DNA from 2 places in the Mediterraneibacter torques genome. Region 1 is predicted to be linked to the other one. Evidence: riboswitches for the same ligand, from Rfam matches in the RefSeq annotation. Region 1 holds a riboswitch; the other holds the start of a gene.
The links. A riboswitch is a leader RNA that binds a small molecule or an ion and turns the genes downstream of it on or off. The one in region 1 is predicted to bind thiamine pyrophosphate.
Positions count from the first base shown of each region.

Region 2: another riboswitch for thiamine pyrophosphate. It lies ahead of ACH9UM_RS01440 (energy-coupled thiamine transporter ThiT); the one in region 1 lies ahead of ACH9UM_RS09485 (hypothetical protein).

Region 1 is NZ_CP172594.1:2,006,891-2,021,946, reverse strand. It holds gene ACH9UM_RS09560 (SLOG family protein) at 1-487, shown strand, start outside; gene ACH9UM_RS09555 (DUF3789 domain-containing protein) at 553-678, shown strand; gene ACH9UM_RS09550 (DNA topoisomerase 3) at 682-2,790, shown strand; gene ACH9UM_RS09545 (hypothetical protein) at 2,787-3,170, shown strand; gene ACH9UM_RS09540 (cysteine-rich VLP protein) at 3,176-3,544, shown strand; gene ACH9UM_RS09535 (hypothetical protein) at 3,698-4,330, shown strand; gene ACH9UM_RS09530 (DUF4316 domain-containing protein) at 4,344-5,264, shown strand; gene ACH9UM_RS09525 (hypothetical protein) at 5,264-5,962, shown strand; gene ACH9UM_RS09520 (plasmid mobilization protein) at 5,959-6,303, shown strand; gene ACH9UM_RS09515 (response regulator transcription factor) at 6,435-7,103, shown strand; gene ACH9UM_RS09510 (ABC transporter ATP-binding protein) at 7,161-8,078, shown strand; gene ACH9UM_RS09505 (ABC transporter permease) at 8,071-8,892, shown strand; gene ACH9UM_RS09500 (cell wall metabolism sensor histidine kinase WalK) at 8,919-9,782, shown strand; gene ACH9UM_RS09495 (CD1845 family protein) at 9,920-10,210, shown strand; gene ACH9UM_RS09490 (relaxase/mobilization nuclease domain-containing protein) at 10,299-11,708, shown strand; TPP riboswitch at 11,766-11,865, shown strand; TPP riboswitch at 11,926-12,023, shown strand; gene ACH9UM_RS09485 (hypothetical protein) at 12,090-12,440, shown strand; gene thiD (bifunctional hydroxymethylpyrimidine kinase/phosphomethylpyrimidine kinase) at 12,415-12,957, shown strand; gene thiE (thiamine phosphate synthase) at 12,969-13,610, shown strand; gene ACH9UM_RS09470 (HAD family phosphatase) at 13,600-14,256, shown strand; gene ACH9UM_RS09465 (NUDIX domain-containing protein) at 14,259-14,744, shown strand.
Region 2 is NZ_CP172594.1:310,731-325,786, forward strand. It holds gene ACH9UM_RS01415 (hypothetical protein) at 38-982, opposite strand; gene ACH9UM_RS01420 (NPCBM/NEW2 domain-containing protein) at 1,605-4,064, shown strand; gene ACH9UM_RS01425 (hypothetical protein) at 4,089-4,238, shown strand; gene ACH9UM_RS01430 (S24/S26 family peptidase) at 4,351-4,791, shown strand; gene ACH9UM_RS01435 (nucleoside triphosphate pyrophosphatase) at 4,909-5,553, shown strand; TPP riboswitch at 5,835-5,943, shown strand; gene ACH9UM_RS01440 (energy-coupled thiamine transporter ThiT) at 5,980-6,645, shown strand; gene ACH9UM_RS01445 (response regulator transcription factor) at 6,940-7,659, shown strand; gene ACH9UM_RS01450 (sensor histidine kinase KdpD) at 7,634-8,932, shown strand; gene ACH9UM_RS01455 (MATE family efflux transporter) at 9,088-10,464, opposite strand; gene ACH9UM_RS01460 (sporulation initiation factor Spo0A C-terminal domain-containing protein) at 10,624-11,175, opposite strand; gene ACH9UM_RS01465 (helix-turn-helix domain-containing protein) at 11,383-12,120, shown strand; gene ACH9UM_RS01470 (phosphatidylserine/phosphatidylglycerophosphate/cardiolipin synthase family protein) at 12,234-13,664, opposite strand; gene aroE (shikimate dehydrogenase) at 13,919-14,794, shown strand; gene ACH9UM_RS01480 (Cof-type HAD-IIB family hydrolase) at 14,852-15,056, opposite strand, start outside.

The sequences.
Region 1 (15,056 bases):
TACCGGACACAGGGATTTACCGCAGAATGAGATCAACAAAGTAAAAGCCGCTTTGGAACATGAGATCGATGCAGCCGTTACGGATGGATTCACTTGTTTTATGAGTGGCTTTGCAGATGGCGCAGACCAGTATTTTGCAGAGCTGGTGTTGGAAAGAAAGCAGACCAATCCGGCGCTGGAGCTGATCGCAGTGATCCCTTACCGCAAACGTCTGGACAGCCTGAATAAGAAAACAAGAACCCGTGAACTGCTGGAGGCTTGTGCGGATGTTGTTGTCATACAGGAAAAATATCTCCCAAGCGTCTACTCCCACAGAAACCGCTATATGGTAGAGCACTCCGACCGAGTGATCGCTATATATGACGGACGGGAAACCGGCGGTACGGCAAAGACGATCCGCTTCACCCACCGGATGAAAAAGGAACTGCGGGAAATCCCGGTTGGAGAGATCGTCCTGCCGGATCACTTGAAACCAAAAACAAAATAGATACCTGTTGATGCGCTCACTTTGAAGTGGGCGTTTTTCTTTACCCATTTTTAGGAGGAATGCTTATGTGGAACCTGATTTCACATTTCCTTACCTTTGCCGGAGGAATGGCTTCCGGCGTTATGCTGATGTGTCTTATACAAACCGGAAAACTTGCGGATAAAGAATTTGAAACTATGAAGGAGGAATAAAAATTGAAACTTGTGATTGCAGAAAAGCCCTCTGTTGCTATGTCACTGGCAGCAGTATTAGGCGCAACGGAAAGAAAAGACGGTTATCTCGAAGGTTCCGGCTATCTGGTGAGCTGGTGCGTGGGACATCTTTTGGAACTGGCACAGCCGGAGGCTTACAAAGAACAGTACGCCAAATGGCGGTATGAGGATCTTCCAATCCTACCGGAAAACTGGAAATATGAAGTTCCAAAGGATAAGAAAACGCAGCTTGCCCTTTTGTGCCGGCTGATGAAGGACAAACGTGTTGATTCCGTGGTATGCGCTACGGACGCCGGGCGTGAAGGAGAACTGATCTTCCGTCTGGTCTATGAATATGCCGGATGTAATAAGCCTATGGAACGCCTTTGGATTTCCAGTATGGAGGATGCGGCGATCCGGGAGGGCTTTGACCGTCTCCGTCCCGGCAGTGATTACGATAAGCTCTATGATGCGGCAGTATGCCGGGCAGGAGCCGACTGGCTGATCGGGATCAATGCCACCCGGCTTTTTTCAGTCCTGTATGGTGTCACACTAAATGTCGGCCGTGTTATGTCACCGACGCTGGCACTTTTGGTACAGCGTGAGTCGGATATTGAATCCTTCATCAGCAAGCCTTTTTATGTGCCGGAAATCACCTGCGGAGGTTTTACTGCTTCCGGCGAAAAAATGACGGAACGATCCGAGGCTGAAAAAATCCGTATGGATTGTGACCACAACTCCGCTTTTGTGCGTTCTGTGGAAAAGCAGGTAAAAACCATACAGCCTCCCCGCCTTTATGACCTTACAACTCTGCAAAGGGAATGTAACCGTATTTATGGCTATACGGCTCAACAGACTCTTGATTATGTGCAATCTCTCTATGAAAAGAAGCTGGCAACCTATCCGAGAACGGACAGCCAGTATTTGACGAAGGACATGCAGGCAACCGCCGCTTCCCTGATCCTATGGCTGCGTGACAATATGCCCTTTGGAAAAGGCTGCGCCGGAGAGCCGGACATTGACCGGGTAACAGACGACAGCAAAGTGACCGACCACCATGCTATCATCCCAACTGTTGAAATTGCACGAACAGACTTGACCGAGCTTCCTTCCGGGGAGCGGGATGTGCTTACCCTGCTTGCCGTCAGGCTGCTTTGTGCCACAACGCAGGCACACCGGTTTGAAACGGTCACCGCTATGCTGGACTGTCAGAGACATACTTTTACGGCAAAAGGAAAGACCATCTTACAGTCCGGCTGGAAAGAGGTGGAACGGATTCACCGTATGAGTATCAGGCAAAGTGAAACGGAACATAGAGAAAACGAAGATGCCGCTCTCCCTGTGCTGAAGGAAGGACAGACTTTTGAAACTGTGTCAGCAAGTCTCCGTGAAGGGAAAACTTCACCGCCAAAACACTATACGGAGGACACGCTGCTGTCCGCTATGGAAAATGCCGGTGCGGAAGATATGCCGGACGATGCCGAGCGTAAAGGATTGGGTACTCCGGCTACCCGTGCGGCAACACTGGAAAAGCTGGTTTCTGCCGGATTTGTACAGAGAAAGAAAAAGCAGCTCATTCCGACGGAAAAAGGAAGGAACCTGATTGCAGTCCTGCCGGACAATATCAAATCTCCCATCTTAACTGCAGAATGGGAATCCATGCTGAAACAAGTGGAACATGGCGAACTGTCGGCAACATCTTTTATGGATCAGATTGCAGATATGAGCCGGACGCTGGTAAAAGAACATACTGCCCCGGAGGAACGTTTTGCGGATCTGTTTCCTTCTTCCAAAGGAACTGTGCATGAAGCCGTAGGGGTATGTCCTCGCTGCGGCGCCCCGGTATATGAAGGAAAGAAAGGTTTTTTCTGCGACAACAGGGAATGTTCTTTTGCTCTTTGGAAAGATAACCGTTTCTTTTCCAGCAAGAAAAAATCCATCACAAAGTCTGTGGCAGCGGCTCTTTTGAAAGAGGGCCGTATTTCTATGTCCGGGCTTTACAGTGAAAAAACAGGAAAGACCTATGATGCGGAAGTGATCCTGGATGATACCGGCGGTAAATATGTGAATTTCAAGCTGGAATTTCCCGTAAAGAAAGGCAGGCGTAAATGAGTGATCGAAAAACCTTTGAATATGGCGGTTATCACTTCACGCCCATACGAAAATTTCACAAAAAAGAAGGTGACTTTTTCGCCATATCGAAACGACTGGCAAGTGACCCCAACTTAGGGATGTGTACCTATCAGGAGCGGCAAAAGGTGCCCTATGATTACAAGGGGTTTTATGCCATCTCAACCGACAAAGAATGTGATGTTTTCCGGTGCGAAGAAAATGGCTTATTGTATGTGCCTGGAAAAAACGAACTTTTTATTTACCATGAACCGAAACAGAAAAAGCGGAACTCTATCGCCGATGCCCTTTCACAGCCCAGGAATGTTACTGACACAACTGGAATTTCCAGTGGCCGGCAAAGCAGTGCCCCGGAAAGGTAGGCGTTATGGCAGAGAGAGAATTGAACCGCTCGGAACGGGCTGCGATCCGAAAGCTGGTTACAGAGCTGTGCGCCAACTATGACTCTCAGGATAAGATCTGCCTTCCTTTGGACAGCTCTTGCTATATGCTGAATAAATGGTGGACCGGCGCTTATTGCAGGTACTTTGAAAAAGCGGTGCTGCCGGTGGATGCAGCACTGGAATCAGCCATTACCGGCGAGGACACCTCCATGAGACAGAAAATATGCCCTGTGTGTGGAAAGGCGTATCTTCCTACGACCAGTCAGGCATATTGTTCTGATGCCTGCCGGATCTATGCAAGACGGAAATCCGAGCGGGAACGCAAACGTAGGAAGCGGCAAAACCAACCATGATATGTCCGCAATTTAGCCTTAAAAGTCCTTGATTTTCAAGGGTTTTTTGCACCTGTTTTTAAGGGAGCTATATAAGAATACTCCGGTGCTTTGAAATGAGGTTAAGTTGCGGACAAAACATATATTTTAACAAAAACGATAGGAGGCGATTTTTTGAATATCAACACGATTACCGCAGAGGATCTTCGTCGTATGACCGATAAGGAAGGACTGATTTTACAGGGCTGTGGCGGGGATCTGACAGAATGGGTGGATGGGATCAATGAAATGCTGACAAATGCAGGCATATTGAAAGATGGCAGTCAGTTTGAGAATGTGGCCACTTTTCAGCACGGCGAACTGACCTGTCTGCTTTACCCGTTTGATGATGTGAAACTGGATATAGGAAAACTTGCCCTGTGGCGTTTACAGACTCATGAAGTCTATGGTGGCACATGGCTGTCGGACTTTGTGCCGAATTATTTAGGCGGATTTATAGAAACACCGGGAGCGTTGGCAGATAAACCGGATTGTCCACTGATCGGAGCAGATGGGAACATTTTTAATCTGCTGGGTATTGCTTCTCGTACTTTGCGGGAGCATGGTCTGAAAGAACAGGCAAAAGAAATGTCTGATCGGGTATTTGCTTCCGGCAGTTATGGAGAAGCGCTCTGTATCATTGGCGAATATGTCAACATCACAGATTCCGAACCGGAGCATAAGAATTCTCTCCGTCAGCAGCTAAAAGCAACAAAACCGGCAGACCCGGTAAAAAAGCAACAAACTTCCAAACAGCAGGAACGATAAGGAGGGATGCGGAATGGAAAAGAAACTGACCTATGGTGTATGGGCGGTACGAAGCAGCACTTCTATTTTCGGACCGGCACAAAGCTGGTGCAAGGAAAATGGAAAACCGTTGGAATTTGATAGCAAAGCCGATGCTGAAAACTATGCAAAGGAAGCCAACGAGCATACGACAGCAAATGTCCGATACTATGTGAAAGAAAAAGAACCGGAACCCGGTGCTGTTCGGAAAGGAACGTCTCAACCGGAGCTGGATGCACGCAGCCATGAAGAAGTGACACCAAGAAATGATACAGCGGAAAAACAAAATGAGATTCCGGGCAGACAGATTCCTTCTCAAACAGATCCGCTGGTAGAAATCCGATCTGCGGTCCATAGTAATTACGCAGGCATGGTCGCTATGCTGGGTGCGGACAACCGTGTATATTTGGGGCGTGAGGAACGCTGCCATTATCAGGATATGCAGCCATCTTACTATGACAATCAGGACGGCTCCCTGTGTTTTGTCTGTGATCAGCCAGACATGTATTATTTTCTTTATGGAGAAGGCTGGGCGCATACCCAGGCGGAAATGCTGGAACGAGGGCTTACCCTGTGTCAGTATGAAGAATTTGCGAGACTGCAAAATGGCGTCCTTGCACAGTTTACCACCCAAAAAGAAATTCTGTTTGCCGGACAGCCGTTTCAGGCGCCGGAAAGTTATCTTCGCAATGCGGAGCTTTATGAGGAAGGCCAGACCGGCAACTACAATATGCTGGATGGCAGGCTGAACAACGAACCTCCTGTGCGTCCGGATCTGACAGATGGACAGACAGATGAAGAAATCCGGGAGCTGATGCCGGAAGCAAAGCCGTCTTTGATGGACCGTCTGAAAGCAGACAAACCGGAGCATGAAGCAAGGCAGATGATCCCTCCTGTACCGGAAAGGGAACGCTGATGGCTGGGGTAAGATTTGAGGATGTAGAGCTTCTGGGTGCTCTTTCCCGTATCGTAGATCTTCATACCCAACATTATAAAGAGGACTTTGACCTGGATAAAGAACTGATCTCAAAACTGGCTGTGTCAGACCGTTCAGAGGATAAACAGCTTCTTTGGATGTCACGCCCCTGCGGAACCTATACCCTGCGTGAACGGGAAGTTTATCTGGAGGGCAGCCATGAAAACAAAGTGTGGCGGTTTTACCAGGAACAGACAAATGATCCCGTTTTGGCTTATGCCATCTCTTTGAAAGAAGTCAGGGACGGAAAAATATTTGGCAATCTCTATCCGCTAAATTATAGAGAACATGTGGAACGGATGAAAAAGCTGACCTGTCCAATCGGAAATGTAGCCGTTGCATTTGCGGATGGAAATGTTATCACGATTCCCTATCAGGAACGGAGACAGCTTATGAACCGGTTTATGCCAGAGCATGGAGCCCCTAAAACAATGACTTATCTGCCGGAAAATGAGCCGGAGCTGATGATGATTCTAAAACGGGAACGCTTCAAACGCAGCTATCATGCGACAGCCGGAAATCTGGAGGAATATCTTGATAAGCTGGAAAAGACCACCCTGCGGGAAAAACTCAAAAGAGCAAAGACGGTGGTTTCAACACAGGAGGTCTCATCTCATAAAAGAGGGTTGGAACGATGAAGGGCGGGCATAACAAAAAATCCGTCCGCGTCGAATTTGTCATGTCCGAACCGGAGGCCGAACTGGTAAAAGAACGCATGGCGGAACTTGGCATTACCAACCTGTCGGCATATCTGCGAAAGATGGCCGTAGACGGTTACATCATTCACCTTGATATGGGAGATATTCAGGAAATGATCCGGCTTCTCCGCATTTGTTCCAATAACTTAAACCAATATACCAGACGGGCCAATGAGACCGGCAATATTTATGCCGCAGATATAGATGACATCCGCACCCGTCTGGACAGCCTTTGGGATGGCATGGACAAACTGATCCGGGGATTTGCAAATCTTTCATAATATTAAACTAATTTTGAAATGGCATCTTGATATGGGTTCATTTATTCTTAACAGTTTTTTATCGACGATATTATTATGTGGATAACGATAAGTTCCTATGATAAAATAATTTGGCATGGAGGTAAATAAAAATGTGTAAAATTGTTATTATTGAAGATGATATAGATATTTGCAATATGATTAAAAAATTCTTGGAAAATAATAAATATAGTGTTCAATATGCTTTAAATGGTATAGAAGGAATAAATTTGTGCAAATCTTTTGTTCCGGACTTGATAATACTTGACATTATGTTGCCAGGGCTGAATGGGGATGATGTATTACAGAAATTGCGAAAATTTACAAACGCTCCTGTTATTGTTGTATCAGCAAAAACAATGGTTCAGACCAAAATAGAATTATTAAAAATAGGGGCAGATGACTACATGACAAAACCATTTGATTTGTATGAGCTTCTTGCACGTATTGAGGCAAATTTAAAACGGACTGTCGATAATCCTTATCAAAATAATAATACTTTGATATACAAAAATATAAAGATCAATAACTCTTTGGTTTATATAAACGGAGTATTAGTACCATTTACATCAACAGAATTGAGCATTTTAGAATTGCTATTGCAATACCCACAGAAAATATTTTCAAAACAAAATTTATATGAATCCATTTGGAATGAACCTTATGCGTATGATGACGATACAATCAATACTCATATTAGTCATATTCGTAAGAAAATTAAATCAATTACAAATGAAGATTATATACAAACTATTTGGGGGATTGGATATAAAATGAAATAATCTTTAGATTTTCTTTAGAGTTATCATATATAGTGGCATGGAAAGGAGTTGTTTAGGATGACAAAATTTATATGCGAAACAAAAAACCTGAGCAAAAAATATAAAGATTTCTATGCTTTAAAAAATGTAAACTTAACTATTCCAAAAGGCGAAATATATGGACTTGTGGGCGAAAATGGAGCAGGAAAAACAACGCTAATCAGATTATTGACAGGTCTTAATTTTAAAAGTGAAGGAGAAATTATTCTATTTGGGCATAATGATAATCTGCAATATGAACGATCAAAAATCGGGTGTACGATTGAAATGCCGGCACTATATAAAGATATGACTGCTTCACAAAATCTGGAAGTGCAAAGAATACAGAGAGGTATTCCGAATAAAAGCTGCATTGCTGATACTTTAGAATTGATTGGCTTATCGAACGCAGGTAAAAAAAGAGTAGCGAATTTTTCATTAGGGATGAAACAGCGGCTTGCACTGGGCGTTGCATTATTAGGTGAGCCAGAATTTTTAATATTGGATGAACCTGTCAATGGACTTGATCCTACGGGAATTATCGAATTACGGGAACTTCTTAAAAAATTAGTGAAAGAACGGGAAACCACCATTTTAATATCCAGCCATATATTAAGCGAATTGCACCAGCTCGCCACTTGTTATGGCTTTCTTCATAAGGGAGAACTTTTAAAACAAATTTCTGCTGAAAAATTGAATGAAGAATGTAAACGGCATATTTGTTTGAAAACAGATAATATACAGAAAACCACTCTCATATTAGAACAAAAAGCTAATATTAAAAACTATTCCGTTTATCCAGACAATTCTATTCGGATTTATGATTGTTTAGATAATGTAAGAATGATTTCCAAATTACTAACCGACAATGAAATCATCATTGATGAAATCTCTGTTCAGGGAGAAGATTTGGAAACATACTTTGAAAATCTAATAGGGGGTAGAAAAAATGTATAATCAAATACGGGCAGAATTTTATAAATTATTTCATACAAAGGCGTTATATCTAACATTTGCATTGATTTTAGCTGTTTTTGGTATCTTTTCCATAGGAGGTCAGCAACAATTTGTAGTATCTAGTTCCAGCGTAGATGAAACATGGAAGATAGGAGAAACCGTAGGATTTCTTGCTCGTGCATATAGTGATCAGGTACATCCAATGATTGAAGAAATTATAAGGACTGCCACGTCTTATACGGTATTTTTCTGGCTGATTGTTCTTATATTTTCTGTTGTTTTCTTTTCCAGAGAATATACAGATTCAACGATTAAAATTGCGATTGCAAGTGGACAAAGCCGACTAAAATTCTTTATTGCAAAGTATATCGTGATTACTGTTACCAGCATCATTTTATATTTTTCATTTATTATGGTTGCATTTATAATTGAATGTACAAAATACAATGTGCCGATACAATTACTTCCAATGTTGAAAATTGCAGGGCTAAATTGCATGGTTATGGGAGCCTTTATCGGTATTACACTCATGCTGTGTGTGATATTTAAGCATACAGCTATTGTGGTAGGAACTATGTCATTATTTACTTTTAGCGGACCTCTTATTTATATGATGACATGGGATAATATGTCTGCTCAATCGTGGCGAGTTCTAACGTACTTAAAAATCAATCCGATGTATTATTGGATGAATACGTGTTCTTATAATATGGTAAATCATTTGGAAATCAATATCTTACTTTATTTTGTAGGAACTGTAATTATTACATTCCTGGTGTCAGCATTGATATTGAGAAAACAAGAAATACACTAATTACAACAGAAAGGGGAAATGCGGATATGTTCTATTTTTTATTGATATGTTCTATATTCATATTAGCATGTTCCCTTTTTTCTATTACTAGAACAATTCGCAATATAAATAAGCAGATAAAGGAAAAACGAAAAATAAGAGTATCTTTATCAAATAGAGATATTGAAGAGTTAGCTTATGCGATCAATCAAAAAGATACCCTGCATAAGAAACTGCAAGTTCAAATTAAGCAAGAAGAAGATCAGTTAAAGCAATCTATATCTAATATAAGCCATGATCTAAGAACCCCATTAACATCTATACAGGGTTATCTAACACTTTTACAAGAATGTGAAGATAAACAGGAGCAAGACCAATATATTGAAATCATTAAAGCAAAAACAGATTATCTCACAGATCTGGTGCAAGAATTTTATGATTTATCTGTGGTGGAAAATGAGCAGTTTGATGTTGAATGTGAGAAGGTTGATATAAATAGAATTGTTACAGATTGCTTAATTGAAAAGTATTATGAATTTGGGGAAATCCAGCCGATTATTCAAACAGAAAAATCTCCGGTGTGGATATATGGCAATAACCTTATTTGTAAACGTATTATTGAAAATCTAATTACAAATGCAATCCGTTATTCTGATAACTATATTGAAGTGTCCATTAACCAGGAAGGCGTGTTCATGATTAAAAATTCAACGCAATCCCTTGATGAGATGGATATAAATTTATTATTCAGCAAGTTTTACACCGTTGATAAATCACGCACCAAAGGTGGTTCCGGTTTGGGATTGTATATTGTAAAAGAATTACTAAAGAAAATAGATGGAAAAATCGGAAATATAGAATATAATAAGCCAATTTTATCTATAACACTTTTTTTTCGATTGTTTAAATAGCCTTTAAGATGGCATGGATAAACTGATCCGGGGATTTGCAAACATTTCATAAACAGCCGGAAAGCCGTTGCTTTCTTTTTGCCGTCACGGTAAAATTTTTATAAGGGCAGATGCCCTTCTGAAAGGAGGCAAAGCGTATGCGTTTGATAGGTAAATTACTGGCACTTCCCTTTATGCTGGTTACGGGGATTCTTTATCTGGTATGTAAATTTTTAGTGGTTCTTTCCGGTGCGGTACTTGGGATTCTTTCTGGGATCATCTTTCTGGCGGCATTGGTGCTGTTCTTTGTCGCAGGATTTTTGCCGGGTCTTGCATGGCTTATGATCGCCTTTCTTATCAGTCCATACGGTCTGCCTCTGGCGGCTGCATGGCTGGTAGGGATCATTGGCGGGGCAAACAGTGCCTTAAAGGATTTTATATTTGGTTAAGCAGATTTGGCGGGGCGCATAGGCAGCCCCGCTCTTTTTCTGCAATTATAACTTCTCTGATTGGAATTAAGTTAAGGAGGTGACGAAAATAGCGACCACAAGACTGATGCCTCTGCATGTAGGAAAAGGTCGGAATATCTCTACTGCGATCTCAGATATTATTGATTATGTAGAAAATCCGCAGAAAACCGATTTTGGAAAATTCATTTATGGCTATGAGTGTGATACCCGGCTTGCTGATGCAGAGTTTCTTCTTTCCAAACGACAGTATGCAAATCTGACCGGCAGAAATCAGGGTGCAGATGATGTGATCGCCTACCATCTCCGTCAGGCATTTAAGCCCGGCGAAGTTACGCCAGAAGAAGCTAATCAGATCGGCAGGGAGCTGGCACTGAAGCTCACAAAAGGAAACCATGCCTTTGTTGTCTGCACCCATGTGGATAAGCACCATGTCCATAATCACATCATTATCAACTCTACTACACTGGACTGTCAGAAAAAATTTCGCAACTTCTGGGGTTCTACCTGGGCAATCCGGCGAATGAATGACAAGCTGTGTTTGGAGCATGGACTTTCGATTGTAGAAAATCCGAAACCCAGCCGGGAGCATTATGGCACATGGCTGGGAAATAAAAAGCAGCTTTCCTTTCAGGAGCAGATACGCATTGCTATTGATGCTGCATTAGAGGAAAAGCCAAAAGATTTTGAGGAACTTCTACAGAAGCTGGAAACTGCTGGGCTGGAAGTCAACCGTGAAAGAAAACATCTTCGGTTCCGAGTTCCGGGACAAGAAAATTATACCCGATGCGATACGCTCAAAGGCGATTATACAGAACAGGCCATCAAAGAACGGATTGCCGGTACACGGACAGTAAAACCCCGCCATGCCTTTTCTAAAAAAACGGTTTCCAAAGTTGGATTGCTGGTTGATATTGAAGCTGCAATCCGTTCCGGCAAGGGCCCTGGTTATGAGCGCTGGGCAAAAGTGTTCAACCTAAAGCAGCTTTCTCAGGCAGTGCTCTACTTAAAAGAACATGGCGATATGGGTTATGAGGATCTTCTGGAAAAAGCCAACGCCACTACCACTAATTTCAATACCTTATCCGTTCAGATCAAAGATCTGGAGTCAAAAATGAACGCCAATGCCGAGCTGCAAAAACAGATCGTAAACTATGCGAAAACGCGGGCTGTCTATGTAGAATATCGCAAAGCCGGGTACAGCAAAAAATTCCAAACAGAACATGAAGCTGAAATTCTGCTGCACCAGGCGGCAAAGAATCATTTTGACGAGCTGGGAATCAAAAAGCTCCCCTCTGTCAAATCTCTCCGGGAGGAATACACCGATCTTCTGGAACAAAAACGGAAAGCCTATTCTGCCTATAAGCAGGCCAAAAATGATATGAAAGAACTTCATAATGTTCGGGCCAATGTGGAATACCTATTAGAGATTTCTTCCCCACCACAACCGCAGCGCAGCACAGAAAAATCCCGTCAATAAGGTTTGCTAACTTGAATTCTATAGACCTTGACTTTCCGGGACTTCTTAACTATAATAATACTCAAGCAGGGGGACTACCTTGTAGTTGAGAAGGTTAAAACCTGACCCTTTGAACCTGTTGGCTAATACCAACGCAGGGAGCTGAAGAATACAGATTCGTATTTTTTGGACATTCTCTGTTTTGGGAATGTCCTTTTTTAATTGAATAAGATATGATATGTGTTTGCGAGGGAACTGAACAAGTTGAAAAAGGTAAGACCTGACCTCTGGACCTGTCGGCTAATACCGGCGTAGGGAAGCAATTTCTTACGCTCGTATTGCGTCTGAAAGAGCTTCTAATTGTTTTAGAGGCTCTATTTTTTTATCTTAGGAGGATCAAACATGGCATTTATGAAAGACATCTTAACCCACAACATCCCCATTTGGGAAGAATGTGCAGCTACCCCATTTGTGCAGGAAGTGCAAACTGGAAAGCTACCTCTTGAAAAATTCAAGAGATATATGATTCAGGATAGTATCTATCTGAAAAACTATGCCCGCATATACGGAAAGGCAATTTTTCATGCTGCTACATTAAGAGAAATTCAGCTTTACTACTCCATGCTGAACTTTGTAAATGATACGGAATCGGAAGTGCGGCTGGATTATCTAAAGCAATTTTGCATAACAGATGATGATGCTTTCTACACCAGAATGTATGAAAGCGGTGGCAAAGAAACTATTACAATATAAGCCCCAAAATGTTGTAATCGACCCGGTTATGTATGCCAAAAATGGCTGCCCATTGATGAATCCTACGGCGGTTTCCACCTTGATAGACACAGTAATTCCACTTGCCGATGTACTTACTCCGAATATTCCAGAGGCAGAGAAAATAGCGGATATGCAGATTTCCACAGTTTCAGATATGGAGGCTGCCGCAAGAAAAATATATGCCATGGGTTGTAAGGCGATTGTTGTCAAGGGTGGACATCATATAGGAAATGCTGTTGATGTCCTATTTGATGGAGAAAATTTCTACCATTTTGAAACATCCCGCATTGATACGAAAAATACTCATGGGACAGGCTGTACCTTTTCTTCTGCAATCGCTTCCCAGCTTGCAAAGGGAAAAAGTGTTCCGCTTGCAGTCGAATCTGCAAAGGCATATGTCACAATGGCAATCGAACACTCTCTTGCGATTGGGAAAGGCTGTGGCCCGACGCACCATTTCTACGAATTGTATCAGCATGGTTTATCTAAAGAATAGGCAGGTGCAAAATGAACTTTGATTATACACTTTATCTTGTTACTGATCGTCAACTAATGAGCTGCGATAGCCTGACAGAAGCGGTGGAACAGGCAATTTTAGGAGGCTGCACAATGATACAACTCCGAGAAAAAGAATTGTCCTCATTAGAATTTTACAATCAGGCTGTTGCCGTGAAACAGGTTACGGATAAATACCATATTCCCCTTATCATAAACGACCGGATAGATATTGCAATGGCTGTGCAGGCTACGGGGGTACATATTGGACAGCATGATTTACCTGCGGCTGCCGTCCGCAAAGTAATTGGGGAAAATATGCTGTTGGGAGTATCCGCATCTTCCATTGCAGAAGCAATACAGGCACAACAGGATGGTGCAGATTATTTGGGAGTTGGCGCAATGTTCCCTACTGGAACTAAAACCGACGCTGATTCTGTATCAATGGAAGAATTACAGAAAATCCGCGCAGCCGTTTCTTTGCCGATAGTTGTTATTGGCGGTATCAATAAGGGAAATGCAGGGCGTTTCAAGCCCATGGGAATTGACGGGCTGGCTGTTGTATCTGCCATCATAGCGCAGTCTGATATAAAAGCTGCTGCTGCGGAACTGAAAGATTTATTTTGCGGAAAGGAAAAGAAAAATGGATTTTAATGCGGCAATCTTTGATTTAGATGGAACAATTCTGGATTCAATGGATGTATGGGAGCATATAGATATTCAGTTTTTGAAAAAGAGAAATCTTCCCGTCCCGGAAAATTATGTAACTGAAATATGTGCAAGGAGTTTTGAGGAAGCCGCACAATATACCATTGATCTTTTTGGATTGCAGGAAACGGTAGAGGGAATTATTGAGGAATGGAATAATATGGCGGTCGAGGAATACAGCAACCATGTCGGTCTGCTGCCCTATGCCCTTGATTATCTTCTGTGCTTAAAAGAACATGGAATAAAACTTGCAGTTGCTACGGGGTTGCCGGAAAAGCTCTATATTCCATGCTTAAAGAACAATTCTATTTTAGAATTATTTGGCGCTCTATGTTCAACAGATGAGGTTCAGCGGGGAAAAGAATATTCGGATGTCTTTGAATTGGCCGCAAGAAAATTAGGGGTTGCACCTGAACACTGTATTGTGTTTGATGATGTGCTTCCAGCAATTAAAAGCGCAAAGGCAGCCCGTATGTTAGCAGGCGGGATTTATGATAAGTATTCCGCAGATCAGCGTACAGAAATAGAAAGGATTGCGGATATTTACTTACTTGATTTTCGGCAAGCACCGATCCCACACAAAGAGGTATGAAAATGGAAAAATGGGATTTATATAATGCAAAACGGGAAAAGTCTGGAATAACAGTGTGCCGTGGAGAAATCATACCCAAAGGGCTGTATCATTTATCTGTGAGTGTATGGATCGTCAACCAGCAGGGGCAGTATCTTTTATCACAGCGGCATCCGAAAAAGCAATACCCTCTTTATTGGGAATGTACGGGTGGTTCTGTACTTTCCGGGGAAACCAGTTTACAAGGAGCAATCCGAGAGGTAAAAGAAGAATTAGGAATACTGCTTACTCCCGGAAGTGAAAAATTGATTTATCAGAGCAGACGGGAAAATGTGCAGGATTTTTACGATGTTTGGCTATTTCATAAGAATATAAAGATTGAAGAAATGCGTTTACAGGAAACAGAAGTTGTGGATGTTCAATGGGTAAATCCAGATAAGTTATTTGAGATGTTTCGCCTGAAACATCTGCACCCTCTAATTACCTATGTAGATCAGCTAATAGGCTGAAAAAGCGCCGGGCGCAGAGGTATCAAAGCCTCTGCATCCGGCGCTTCTTTTTTGTCCTTTTTCCCGCATTTAGAACCCCGTTTTGCGGGGAACAGGATAACTTTATCCACCTGCCTGCCGGCCATGCGGAAAAACCCTTGATTTCCGTGGACTTTTAACGCCCTAAATGCGTAGACAGGAGGTATCTTTTCCGCTGGCGCTCAGCCTTTTAATTCCGTGTTGCACATGAGGCGGAAATCTTACTGCACCAGACAGCGAAGAATCATTTTGACGAACTGGGAATCAAAAAGCTCCCCTCTGTCAAATCTCTCC
Region 2 (15,056 bases), 1.3 Mb from region 1:
GACTTTTTCCTTTTTAATCATACAAAAGCATATAAGATTAATTTAGATGAAATTGCTTGATCAAATGAGAAATATTTTCTTCCGTATCTTCAAGATCATTTGCAATTTCGGAAACTGTTTTTCCTTTTTCAAGTTTTTTCTGAATGAGAGAGCAGATTTTTTGGAGAAATTCTTTTCGTTCCTCTTCTCGTCCCTGCATTCTTCCCTCTTCTCTTCCCAGTTTTCTTCCTTCTTCTCTTGCCTCTTCTCTTTGCACTTCAATATCTGTCTCATAGTCGTATTCGTCTAATAACATATTGACAACCTCGCTTCCTTTTCGCATTAAATAATCAGCAAGAATTCCTCTTTCGATGCACTCTTTTATCGCTTTTTTATAAGGCTCTTCCTCCCCGGAGATCTGATAGTTCTGCACGATTTCCATGAACTGGCTGTATTCTTTCAGTACCTGACACCTTTCTAAGATTTCATGATGTTCTTCCGGCCGGATATTGATAACTTTCACTTTCAACTCCAGACTCGGCTCACCGTCTTTTACGATATAGGCATCTGACAGGCGCAGTTCTTTTTCCTTTTCCCACTTTTCTTTTCCGTTATAGAATGTGTAAAATTCCGGTGTCGGAAGGGAAACGATTTTCTTTTTATACCGGCTTCTCGGCGGTACAAGCCTTTCATAAGCACGTCCGATGTACAGCAGACTCCGAAGGGGCATGTTTTCATTGACCGCAGACTGATGCTCGCCGAATACGATCACTTTTCCTCCTGCGTCAAAAGAAATATCGTTTTGAAAATTCATATAGATCGTATTGTCTACACGGAATTTCCGAATCTTCGTTCCTTCCGGCAACGGCTCATCATGGATTGCATTAAAAAGCGCGATCTCGTTCGCTTCTGCTGATTCGTCCTCATAGAACAGATCTACAAAGACACTGTTTTTAATTTCTCTGTTTTCTTTTCCTGTCATAGGCTCTCCTTTCATGTGCATGAATGAGTCCTATAGAACAAGAAAACTCTTTTCTGAAACGCCTTTTGCTCGTGATTTTTAAAAGGATTTTAGAAAAACGAGTTTCTTTTATTTAGAATCAGTATACGAAAAAAAGAGCTGTTCTACAAGACTATCCATGCAAAAACTGTTGTTGTATTGTATCGGGTAATTTTGAGGGAATTCCTCAGACCGGTGAAGCTGCCGGTATTTTTCACAGAAAGAATTTCTGTGAGTGGAATTATCATAGCATATCTGTAAATGAGAAACAATAATATATTATCTGTTTTGCTATTAGAAAAATTGATATAAAAATCTGTGGGAAGGAAGAATGGTGGGGAATCTGAAAATGTAAATATTGGCAAAATAGAGTAAAAATGCACAAAAAAATTAAGATATAAAAGAAATATTAGAAAAAAATACACAAAACATATTGACAGAAAAATACAGGGGGGGGGGTAAAATTATAAAGATATAACATCATTTATCATTCGAGTCGAAACAGAGATTTCGATAATTATAAGGGAACCGGGAGGTGAGGGAAGAAAAGCAATATATGAATATTTCTGCAGACCGTTGAATTATGGATTGCAAGTATAGAAAAAAGGAAGAGGTGGATAAGATTATGAAAATGAAACAGACATTCGCTTTATTATGCGCTGGAGCGATGGTTATTACAGGAAGCGCATTTCCGGTGAACGTACAGGCAAGCGCTGATTGGGTATGGAATGAAGAAGTCAGTGAATCGGGGTATAAGAAAGTGCCTTATACAGAGCTGACGACAACAGCGGATACGGAGGCGGATAATGAATCAAGTACAGGTGAAGGCGCGGCATCGCCCGGAACGGGACATGCAGTCAATGCGACAGACGGAGTGATTACGTCTTATTATCATTCGTGTTATAGCGGAGATAATCAGCCGAACAGGGAAGACGGCGCTCTGACAGGCAACAATACGATAACAGTAGAACTTCAGAACGCGCAGAGCATCCAGGGGATTACTTATCTTCCGAGGCAGGACGCGTTTGGAAACGGAACAGTGACAGAATTTAGTGTTTCGGTTCAGAAAGACGGAACTGAAAATTGGGAAAATGTAGGAAATAACTTACATATTAGTTATAACAACCCGGGAGCTAATTGGTCGGCAGAGAATAAATCCGAAAAGGAATTTGTATTTGATGCAGAAGTTGAGAATGTCAAAAAAGTAAAACTTACTGTCATTCATACGGATGGAAGCGCTCCCAATCAGCATATATCGGCGGCAGAAATCAGTATATTGACTCCGGTAAAAAAAGATGCGGAAACAGAAGCTTTAAAAATCAGAATACGAGAAAAACTTGCACAGATGGAATCACAGATGGAGTTGAACGTGCTTAGCGGAAACGCAGATTCGGGTAAAGTATATTCCAGAGCAAAATTTGATCCGATTAAGGCAGAGGCAGAAGCAAAGTTAGCGCAGGAAAGCACGACAAAAGAAGAACTTGAGGCTGTTTTCCAACAGTTGGAACAGTTCAAAATGGAATTTCAGGATGAATTGGGAACAGGAGTTTATGTGTCGGATTTAACGCACTTGTCCGGAAATACTGCATGGGGTGGAGTTAAGAAAGATCTGTGTCCGGATGGAAACAGGTTGATAGCAATCAAGAAAGATACGTCTACAATAAATACATATACAAAAGGCATAGGTGCACATGAGCCGTCTTCGATTGTATATGATGTGACAGGCTACAAGATGTTTTCTGCCGACATCGGTGTCGAGAATCATCAGATTGCGTCAGACGGCGGTGTTTTTGCAAATGTGAAAGCGAAATTTAAAGTTTCTACAAGTACAGACGGAAGTAATTATACACAGCAGTATTATGCAGAAGATCTTTCGGCAAACGGTGGATTGCGAAGTATTCGTGTGAAATTACCGGAAGGAACGACTCATATGAAGCTAGAGTGCCCTGCAAGCGCATGGAACAACGGAAATGGCGGGAAACTGCATACGTGTTGGGCAAATGCAAAATTATATGAAACTGTAGAAATCGCAGTTACGGGAATAACATTAGATCAGGATGCATTGGCTTTGAAAGTCGGAGGAACGGAAGAGCAGAAGACGGCGACGCTGCAGGCAGCGATCACCCCGGAAGACGCGACAGATCAAGAAGTTTTATGGGAATCTGATAATGAGGAAGTCGCTACTGTTGACGGCGGAGTTGTCACAGCTCATAAAGCGGGAAATGCAACAATTAAAGTAAGTTCTGTGAATTATCCTAATATAACGGCACAGTGTATTGTTACGGTTACCCGCGACGATACGGCGTTAGAAGAAGCGATTGCTGCGGCAGAAAGCAGGATGAAGGAAGAAAATTTTGCGGAGAAATATACGGAAGCAACGAGAAAAGCGCTTGAAGACGATCTTGCAGATGCAAAAGCAGCGAAAGACAATACAGCTCTTTCAGTAGAAGAGGTGAAATTGATTGTTGAATCTTTGAAGACGTCGATCGAAGGATTGCAGTTAAAGGCGGTTGTTACGATCAATAACAACGGAAACACAGAAACAAAATATTGTGAAGTCGGAGATCAGGTAAGAGTTGTAGCAGCACAGGCTCCTGAAGGAAAGAAGTTTTCACACTGGACTGTGAATGAAAAACCGATCTGTTACAATGAATCTTATACATTTACAGTATATAAAGACATAGCTGTGACATCTGTTTATGTTGAAGAAGCAGAAGAAATTCAAAAAGAAGTTTCGGTTTTGTGCGATGTGTCCTATGCAAATGGAAGAGTGAAGTTTTTGTCAAAATATTCTGTTCCGACAGATGCAGATTATAAAGTTATAAAAGCCGGTGTTGTGGCAACTGATAGTACAGGCTATGCAGCAATTCAGGAAGTACAACAAGAATTGACATTAGATACAACAGCAACTACCCGTTTGAAAAAATATGGTGTAAATACAGATTTATATTTGGCAAACTTCACACAGTATTTAAAAACGAGCAGAACAACAACTTGGTATGCAAGAGGATATGTAACATATCAGGACAATAGTGGTGAGCAACATACTGTATATAGCGACATGGCGCAATATACAATTCGATAAGAAGAGAAGGCAGGAGGAATAGAAGTGAGAAAAACATTTTTAGAGCCGGAATTAGAAGTTGTAAGATTTGGAACAGAGGATATTATTACAACATCTTTTGTTAATGATGGCGGTACTGAAGGAAATATTGGAGGCGGCGAGGATACTGATGAGTGGGGGCCAGAAACTCCATAACTAAAGTTATTTTCATTAGATGAAAAACATCCTTGGCAGATTATAAAGATCTGTCAAGGATGTTTTTATAAAATTATCTGTAGTGAAAGATAGATTTTATAGAGGAGACGTTATGCGCAATACATCTTTAGAAGAAGAACTTCGATCGGGGAAAACCTGTGTCTCTACAACCGTCGGAGACAGCATGGAACCGATGTTGCGTAATCGAAGGGATACAATTATTATAGAACCGGTTCATGGAAGATTAAAGCGATACGATCTTCCGCTTTATCGGCGACCGGACGGAAAATATGTGCTGCATCGTATCCTGCATGTGAAAAAGGAAGGATATATCATCTGTGGGGACAATCGCTGGTGGAAAGAGAATGTGCCGGAGGAGTGGATACTTGGTGTCGTGACCGAATTTTATCGTGGTGAGAAACATATTTCTGTGAGATATCCGACATACCGTCTATATGTTCATTTGTGGTGTGATTTGTTTTTGATCCGAGCGGCAATTCTTCGTATAAAAAATAAGCTGCAACGTATTAAAAAAGCCAGGACTGCTCAATGAAATAATTTATGTAAAGTATGTTTTTTACAAAGGGTGACATTCTTTGTGTACACATATACATTGGTTGTTGTATACTTGGAGTAAATAAAATAAATAGAAGAAAGCAGAGAAGTGAAAATGCAGACAAAGAAAAGAATTATTCTTGGGTCGGCTTCCCCGAGAAGGCGGGAGCTCCTTGAGCAGATCGGAATTTCATTTGAAGTAAGAGTCAGTGACAAAGAAGAAGTTTATCATAGTCTGATCCCCGAAGAGATTGTAAAAGAGCTTGCGCTTTCAAAGGCGGAAAATGTTGCGGATGATTTACGGGAAAAACAAGAGCAGGTGAAGCAGATAAGTTTTGATAAGAAAAATAATGTACTGTTGGATACGATTGTGATCGGAGCGGATACGATCGTTGTGTCAGACGGAAGTATTTTAGGGAAACCGAAAGATGAGGCAGATGCCGTCCGTATGATCCGAAGTCTGCAGGGAAGAAGTCACAAAGTGTATACAGGCGTGGCAATTTTGGATTATGACGATGAGGGAAAAAGAAAGTCGGTTGTTCATGCAGTTGAAACGGAAGTTTTTGTCAATCCTATGAGTGACGAAGAGATTCGGGAATATGCCGCAACAGGAGAACCTCTTGACAAAGCCGGAGCGTATGGTATACAGGGGCAGTTTGCAGCTTATATCGAACGGATCGACGGAGATTATTATAACGTGGTCGGACTCCCGGTATCTTATGTGTATCGACAGTTAAAAGAAATAGCGGAGAAGGACTGATGGGGGCACAGCGATGCCCATATAAAAGGCCGGACAGGATGATTGTTCAAATTTCTTGACATTTTTTGTCAAAGAGGTTATTATGGATACGGTCAAAGATGTAACAGTTTATCCCACGCCATTCGTAAAACCGCACTGCGTGCTTATTGTGGCTGACGCCACTGTTTTACTCATAAATAGGCGCTTAGCACATACAGATGTCCGCTTGCAAAAACATGCAGGCATGTTTTGTGCTTCACACACACTGTATGGCTAAACTGTTACTAAAAAATTACATATAGATTGATGACAAGGGGAGCTTGTGTTACAGGCTGAGAGGAAGTTGGGAACTTCGACCCATAACCTGATTTGGATAATGCCAACGTAGGGATTATGTTATGAGTGTTTATACCTTTTGTTTTCAATCTGAGAACAGGAGGTTTTTTTATGTTTGATTTACTTGTAAATGCAGAAGGCGGGCTGACAACTGCGGGATATGTTGTCACGATATCCGTCGGGATCGTACTTTTTCTGGCGGCAGTATTTTTCGCGGGAAAGAGATCTAAGCGTCAAAAAATGACGACAAAGCAGCTAGTATTTTGTGCGGCTGCAATGGCCCTGGCGTTTGTTACGTCTTATGTAAAGATTTTTCAGATGCCATGGGGAGGCAGTGTGACATTATGCAGCATGCTGTTTATTGTACTTGTGGCAAACTGGTACGGTGTCGGAACAGGAGTTTTGGTAGGTCTTGCTTATGGAATCCTGCAGTTTATACAGGAACCGTATGTACTTTCTTTTTTCCAAGTGTGCTGTGATTATATTCTGGCATTTGCAGCTCTTGGTGTGGCAGGATTTTTTGCAAAAAAGAAGCACGGACTGCTTAAAGGTTATATCGCGGCAGTTTTGGCAAGAGGTGCGTTTCACGCACTTGGGGGATATTTGTATTGGATGGATTACATGCCCGATAACTTCCCGAAATCATTGACAGCGATCTATCCGATTGCATATAATTATAGCTTTCTTTTGGCGGAAGCGGCGATTACGCTCGTGATCATTTGCATTCCTGCCGTGGCAAAGGGACTCGGTAAGGTAAAGCAGATTGCGGCGGAATAAAATAAAATTCACATGTGTAAAGATGACAGGCGGTTCGGAAATAAAGAAATTTCCGGATCGCCTGTTATCGTTTGTGGTATAATGATTGCACGTTGTGCAATCCAAGCCGATTGCCCGGCTTGCCGCCACAAAAAGTGGCGGATTATACCGGCGATCCACTGCTTGGAAAGGAAATGTATGAAAGGAAATTCCCGACGGCCTTTTATAAGAAAAATTTAAGAATTACATCGAGTTTTTTTTAACAGTGGAAGTGTACTGTTTATATCAGATAAAGGAAAACGAGAGGAGAGAATGATGGCAGAGGAAATGAATATGGGAGAGGTTGTCATGGTTGTTGATGACAACAAAGAAATTGTATATTCGATCAGTGAACTTTTAAAATACGAAGGATACCGGGTGATTCCGGCGTATGATGGAATGGAAGCGTTAAACTTGCTTGAGCAGAATCCGGTAGATTTAATTCTGCTTGATGTTATGATGCCACGGTTAAATGGCTTGTCTGCTCTTATGAAGCTTCGGGAGAAATACAGGATTCCGGTTATTATTCTTTCGGCAAAGACGGAGGAAAGTGATAAGGTATCGGGACTTGTGCTTGGTGCGGACGATTATGTGGAAAAGCCCTATAATCCGGCGGAGTTGATGGCTCGCGTGAAAGCGCATTTGAGGAGATACAGGGCGTGGGGAGGCGAGCTTCCGAAGGAAAATGATGATCAGATCATAAACGGAGGCCTTGTACTTGACAAAAAACAGCGGATCGTACTTGTGGAAGGGGAGGAAGTGAGGCTGACGGCTACGGAGTATAAAATTTTAGAACTTTTGATGGAACATCCGGGGCAGGTGTTTTCTTCGGAGCAGATTTATGAAAATGTCTGGCAGGAATCGGCAAACTATACAGTGGAAAACACGGTAATGGTTCATATCAGACACATTCGGGAGAAAATTGAGATTGATGCAAAGAAACCAAGATATGTAAAGGTGGTGTGGGGTATTGGATACAAAATGGAAAAATATTAAGTCAAAGGCGAAAAGTTTTTTAGAGAAATGCTGGCTTAGCAGTACAGGGATTGCAGTGAAACTATTTTGTTTTGTGCTGGCAGGGTTTGGAATCGCATTCTGGTATAGTGTTGTAGTGTACCGTACGTACCATCCGACCGGAGAATCATTGTTTTTCGGGATATTGGGAAATGCTTTATTTGGAGCAGGGCAGATGATACTGACCGCATTTCTCATTATGAGGAAATTCCGTGAATGGGATCCGGGAGAAAAGGATGCGTATGTGAAATGGCAGAACAGGTGGAAAATCAGGAATCGCAGACTGCAGTGGATAGGCGGAACAGCTCTTTTGATCGCTTTGTGGTATATGTCGTACTTAATGAACGGCGGAATGTATATAGGAACAGGATGGCAATACAATTATGCATCGGGTTATGTCATGATTTTATCGGCGCTCGTTCAGTTTGTGCTTGCCGGAGCGGTGATGAATCACTTTAAAAAGAAACAGTTAGACATGATCATGTGTAATTTTGAAAAGATAAATCAAAACAGGATCAAAGAAGCGCTAGAGATCGAGCGAAAGAGTCTTGAAAAAGTATCGCGCAGCGATCAGCTCAGAGTAGATCTTATTACAAATGTTTCCCATGATCTGAAAACGCCGCTTACGTCGATGGTCGGCTATATTGAACTGATCAAGAGGGAAGAATTAAGCGATATTGTCCGCGATTATGTGGATGTGATTTCAGAGCGGGCAGAGAAACTAAAAGAAATGATCAACAGTTTATTTAATCTTGCAAAAGCAAGCAGCGGAAATGTAGAGCTGCATCCGGAGCCGTTCGAGGTAAATCGGATGATCGAACAGATCTTTGCGGATATGGATGACAGGATAAAAGAAAGTCATTTGGAATTTGTTACCGATCTGACAAAAGAAGATACACAGCTTATATCGGACAATTCTTATTTTTACAGAATCTGCCAGAATCTGATTGAAAATGCGTTGAAATATTCTGCAAAGGGAACGCGTGTCTTTGTGAAAACGAAGCTTTTGCAGTCGGAAGGAAAAGAGGAAGTATGGCTGGAAGTAACAAACACATCGGGATATCCGATGGATTTTACAAAAGAAGATATTATCGAAAGGTTTGCAAGAGGAGATAAGGCAAGAACCGGAGACGGAAACGGACTTGGACTGGCGATCGTAAGTACTTATGCCAAAGCGCTCGGGGGAGAATTTGATATATTGATCGACTGCGATCAGTTTAAAGCCTGTTTGAAATTTCCGAAAAAGACAACATAATTTTGATTATTATGCAGAAGAATGCAGAAAAGCAAAAAATCACCCGTTTCTTATGTGAGTATATTACTTTATGATGATTCGGGTAATTTTTTGCTTTTTTACTCTCGCAGCGCAGATAGTCCAAGTCCGGGTCTATCTAAGATTTTATCGGCTGCTTACAATTTTGGAACATGCTTTTTAGAACTTCCGGCGATAGTTTTATGGGTTATGTATATATAGTAGATGATAAATGCAAGCGCTGTGATAACCCATGTTACCGGATAGCTTAAAATAATCGCCGATATCGTCGGTGAGATTTTCAGCATGGCGGCAAGCCATGCGATGCGAAGGACGCAGACGCCAAGCAGAGTAATGGCTACCGGAACGACGACGTTTCCGACTCCGCGCAGCGCTCCGGCGATAACTTCGATAAAGACATATACAATGTACCATGGCGTGATCAGAACGAGCATGTCGCATCCGATTTCAATTACATGACTGTCGTTTGTAAATAACCGGAATAAAAGGAATCGTGCGGCGATCAGAAAGACAACAAGTACGGCGGAAACAATAAAATCCATAAGAAGGCATACGCGGGTACTTTTGCGTACGCGATCCATTTTTCCGGCGCCGTAGTTTTGCCCTACGAATGTTGTGATCGCAATTCCGAACGCAGTGCTGACCATCCAAAAAATTGCGTCCAGTTTTCCGTAGGCTGACCATGCGGCGGTTGTGTCCGTGCCGAAAGTGTTGACAGCAGATTGAATGGCAATATTTGTAATAGAGAACAGGATCGCTTCAAATCCGGTCGGCAGTCCGAGTTTTAACTGCATTTTCAAAATCGAACCGTGGAAACGGATCTGTTTGACGGAAAGTTTTAATATGCCTTCAGAGCGCATCAGTTTTAAAGTGACAAGTACGGCGCTTACAGCCTGTGCGATGAGGGTGGCAACGGCAACTCCCATAACACCCATATGGAATACGATAACGAATAAAACGTCAAGCACGATGTTGATGATGCAGCAGACGATCAAATAATAGAGCGGACGTTTGGAATCTCCGGTGGCGCGCAGTATTGCCGATCCCATGTTGTAAATGAGGACGAAAATGATTCCGGCAAAGTAGATCCTTAAGTAAACGGCGGAATCTGCTACAATATCGGCAGGCGTATTCATCATCTCTAAAAGAAACGGAGTCAGAATTATTCCTGATACGGTAAGGATCAAACCTCCGAAAGCGGCGATCGCGTAAGCTGTGTGAAGACCTTTATTTGCAGAGCGGGAGTCTTTCGCACCGAAAAATTGTGCAATCGTTACGGATGCCCCGGAAGAAAGCCCGGTAAAAAATCCGACTACAAAAGCAACGATCTGAGCAGAAGAACCTCCTACTGCGGCGAGAGCTTCTTTTCCGACGAATTGACCGACGATAACACTGTCAATCGTGTTGTATAGCTGTTGAAAGAAAGTCCCGAGTAAAATGGGAAAGAAGAAAAGTAGAAGCTGCCGCCAAATAATGCCTTCTGTAATCTGGTTTTTCTGAATGTTGGTAGACATAGAACCATCTCCTTTCAATAATTTTCGGTATTAGGCGTTTGTGAAACGCCTAATATTATATATGAAAAGCGAGGTAAAACCAAGTGAAATTCAAACATATGTTGTTTTGCGGAGCTGTTTTCAAAGATGATAAAAATAAAATAAGAAAGAGCCGAGTCTTTAAGATTTTAAAGATTTTGGAAATCCGGAACAGCTCCGTTCACTTTGTCCGTCGTCTGTCGGATGAATATCATCTCTTACAGAAGCAAGAGTGCGATTAAACAAAGATTCGATCTCTTCGGATAAGGTTTTCATTGCTTCCATATATATCTGTGCTTTAAACTCACAAGTCTGTGAGGTACAAGTTTGTGGGTTGCATTGCTGATGATGCCGTTCTGCCTGATGTCTGCGGCGTTCTTGCCCGATTCGAAGATAGAGTGTCCGCAATAGCGTGGAGTTCTGTCTGTTTGTCAGATCCAGATAGCGGGATACCATATCAGGATCACCTTTTGTAAGTGCAATATCGAAAGCGTGTCGTATGGAACGCTCTACTCTTGATGGTGTTGTGTGATACTTTTTAGCGATATCGATATAGAGTGCTGATATCTTTCCGTCAGGATAGTATGGATCGGTATTAAATAATTCTATTGCGTCGCAAATATAAGTAAAACCTTTGATTCCTGCCGGAACTCCGATGTTCATCAGTACATCTATTACATAATCTTTCATCATGCCCCTCGATTCTAGTTGTTAATATTACCTAAGAAAATTGATTCATATTAAGAAAATATACCAATTTTACGGCTATTTCTACATCAGTTTACGACAGATTTAATAAAATGTCAATGAGAAACTACAATAATCTTGAAAAAGCGATTGCTTTTACAGGAAATTTGTAATATACTTTGAATAATATGTGGTGAAGAGAGGGTTAAAATCATGACGATGATCAGAAATAAGATTCGTAAGCGACGTCAGGAGTTAAACATGTCAAGAGTACAGCTTGCCGAAGCGGTGCAGGTTACACCGTCTGCTATTGCAAATTATGAGAATGGAATCAGCTATCCGAAACCGGATATTTTTGTTGCGCTGATGATCACGCTTGAAGTAGATGCGAATTACTTTTATGAAGAGTATGTAAGAAACAGAGAGATTGCCATCGCATGTAAAAGAGCGATCACACAGGATGAGATATATGCTCTTGAAAAGTACAGGCAGTTGACGAGCAGCGGGAAAAAACTTGTTCGTATGGTGATCGAAGAAGAGTATTCGAGAATGCAGCAGGAAGAATGGATTTCTTTTCCGTGTATGAAAGATATGGGAGGAGGGATTGATGCGATTTGTAAAAAAAGAGCAGAATATTTTGAATTCCGTGTACGCAAGGAGAATATGATAGACGGCATGGAATTTTGCCTGCAGCTTCAGACAGACAGATACGAGCCTGTTTTTCGGAACGGGGATGTGATCGCATTGACCGAAAAAAAAGCAGGTCAAAATGAAATAGGAATTTTCTTAGTAAATGAAGTTTATTATTTGAGATTATTATATCAGGAAAATGAAGAGAAAAAGCTGAAAGCATTGAACGTATTGGAACAGGATGTAGTAGTAAAGCCGAAAGACCGGTTTATCTGCATGGGAACAGTTCTCGGGAAGGTACAAGGGATGCCTGATTTGTGATTCTCGTTTCCGTGCAGATAAATCCGATCAGAGAAGATATCGATCATAAGAAATTCGGCTGTAAAAATTTAATCATAAAAGTTTTGTCTATAAAGAGTTTTTAATAAAGTTGTCTATAAGAATCTTCGGAGCGGTTTGATAATTTGTCTTAATGTTGCGTAGAATAATTTCTTTCCGGTGCTTAATTCTTTTGTTTTGTAATTTTCCCCGTAGGTATATTTTCCGTTTTCCATCGTTTTTGAAAAGGTTTTATCATGTTCGGCTTCTTTTCGTATAATTGCGTTTAATTCGGTTGAATCGACGGCAAGCATTAATTCGGTATCAAGATATGTGCTTCGCATGTCAAGATTGTAAGAACCGACGATACTCATGCGGTCATCTATGAGAACGGCTTTCGTATGGCAGGAATGGGGAGCCATATATTCGTAAACTTTCACACCGGTTCTCCATATCTTTTCTTTTTCATTTAAGTAATCTGTACAGCCCCACGGATTGGCGCCTTTTGCGACATCATTTGTAATGATCTCGACAGAGACGTTATTATCTGTGAGCTGAGAAAGATCGTCGTACATTTCCCTGCCGCATATAATGTAAGGGGTGTAGATCGTCGCCTGTTTTCCGGACATCATAAGCCGGTGAAGAGAGTACCACATCCACGGTTCTTTGTTTTCTGATTCGATCGGATTGCTCAAAAGAGTGATCTTATTTGTCTCAAATGTCAGTTCTTCCCAGTTTTGTTTTTCGTATGCGGCAGGATATTTTTTCTGTAGCTCTTTGTAATGTTTTTTCAGAGCTTCTGTTTTTTCGACCGTCTTTTTTCCGTTTCTTGAGCCACGGCACGGTTTGCTGTCAGAAGAATCCCATATGGAATCAAAATAAGTCTGAAGCTGGGACATAGAAGTGTTTTGCATATTTTTGCCCGGATCTGTTTCGTAAACAAACAGCTCCTTGTCGATGTTTTTTCCTTTTGAATAATCTCCGAGAAACAGGTTTGTTGTGTTGCGTCCGCCAAGTGTATACATCTGGTCATCGATGATCAGATATTTGTCATGAAGGCGGGCCTGCATATCCCATGGTTTCAAAAAATTCACAGGATTATAAATGCGGACCTGAGCGTTTTTATGAGCGTCTAAAGCAAGAAACCACGGATTGTGCTGTACATCCATAAATCCGCTGATTCCATCGACGATAACACGGATATCGACGCCCCGGTCCGCGGCGTTTAGTAAGGCGGAAAGAATATCCTGCCCCGCCTCATCATCGTTAAAATCAAAGGTCGATAAAATGATGGATTTTTCTGCTTCTTCGATCATACCGAGCCGATACAAAAGAGCGTCGTTATTATCAGTGATGTAGGCGATGCGCTCTGTCCCGGATGTGTCGGAATAATATTCGGCTGCCGCATCTTTTTCTTTGTATTCTTCCGATACAGTTTTATGCGGCAGATAAGGAACAGTAAGGAGGATAATATAAATAAGGATTAAGATAAGTACAATGTATTTCCATGAAATATGTTTTGCGAGAAAAGAAAAACTGTTTTTCATATTTTCGTAAAATCTCCTTTCTTTTGGAATAAGATAGCACATTTTTTTAAAAGGGGCAATTCATTAAGACAAAACGACAACGCGTTAGTAACATGGGGTGACACGGGATAAATGTATGCATTTTAATTCGATTTTTATTTTAACGAATTTTATTCACACTTTAAAGTGTTGAAGTAAACAAAAAGTTGTGATATACTGTATCCATATTTGCAGTGCGCCTGTTTTGAGAGCGCATGATCATGGAGGGAGAAAAGATGGAAAGAAGAATTAACGGACATACAAGGCTTTACGCGCTGATCGGTTCACCGGTAGGCCATTCGGGGTCTCCGGCTATGTACAACTACAGTTTTGAAAAGCTAGGGATCGATGCGGCGTATCTTGCGTTTGACATACCGCTGGAGAAAACAAAAGATGCGATTGACGCATTCCGCACATTAAACGTAGGCGGTTTTAACATAACGATGCCGAACAAAACCGCGGCGGCACAGCTTGTAGACAGATTGTCCCCTGCGGCGGAACTTGTCGGAGCGTGTAACACCGTCGTTGTGGAAGAGGACAAAACGATGACAGGGCATATTACAGACGGGATCGGATTTGTCCGCAATCTGAAGGAACAAGGAGTCGGGATAGAGGGAAAGAAGATCGTTTTGCTTGGTACAGGCGGAGCGGCGACTGCGATCGCAGTACAGGCGGCGCTTGATAAAGCGTCAGAGATTGCGATATTTAACCGGAAGGATGAATTTTTCGCAAACGGAGAAAAAACGGTAGAAAAGATTAAAAAAGCAGTACCGTCGATGAAAAAAATCTATATTGAAGATATTGATGATGAGAAAAAATTAGGAGAAGCTATCGCCGGAAGCGATCTTTTGATCAATGCAACACGCGCCGGAATGAGTCCTTTGGAAAACGTGCTTCCCGTTCCGGAAGAATTACTTCATAAAGATCTGGCTGTTGCGGACGTCGTGTATAATCCGAGAGAGACGCTGCTTATAAAAAAAGCAAAAGAGGCAGGCTGTAAAGCCGCAGTCGGAGGAATCGGGATGCTGCTCTGGCAGGGAGCTGCGGCGTTTGAACTGTTTACAGGAAAAGAAATGCCGGCACAGGAAGTGATGGAACTTTTCTTTTCCTGAAAAAGTATCGTGACAGCTCTTACAGATTGTATGTGTGAGCCGATATAAAAGATTTCTTTATCGCATAAACGTATCGATCACATGGAGTACGCCGTCTTCGTCATTGGAACGAGTGATGAAGTCGGCGGTTTCTTTTATGATCGGCTGTGCGTTTTCCATGGCGACTCCAAGACCGGCATATTCGATCATGGACAGATCGTTGAAGCCGTCGCCGCAGCAGATCATCTCATTAGCGGTCAGACCGATGCTGTTTAACAGCTTT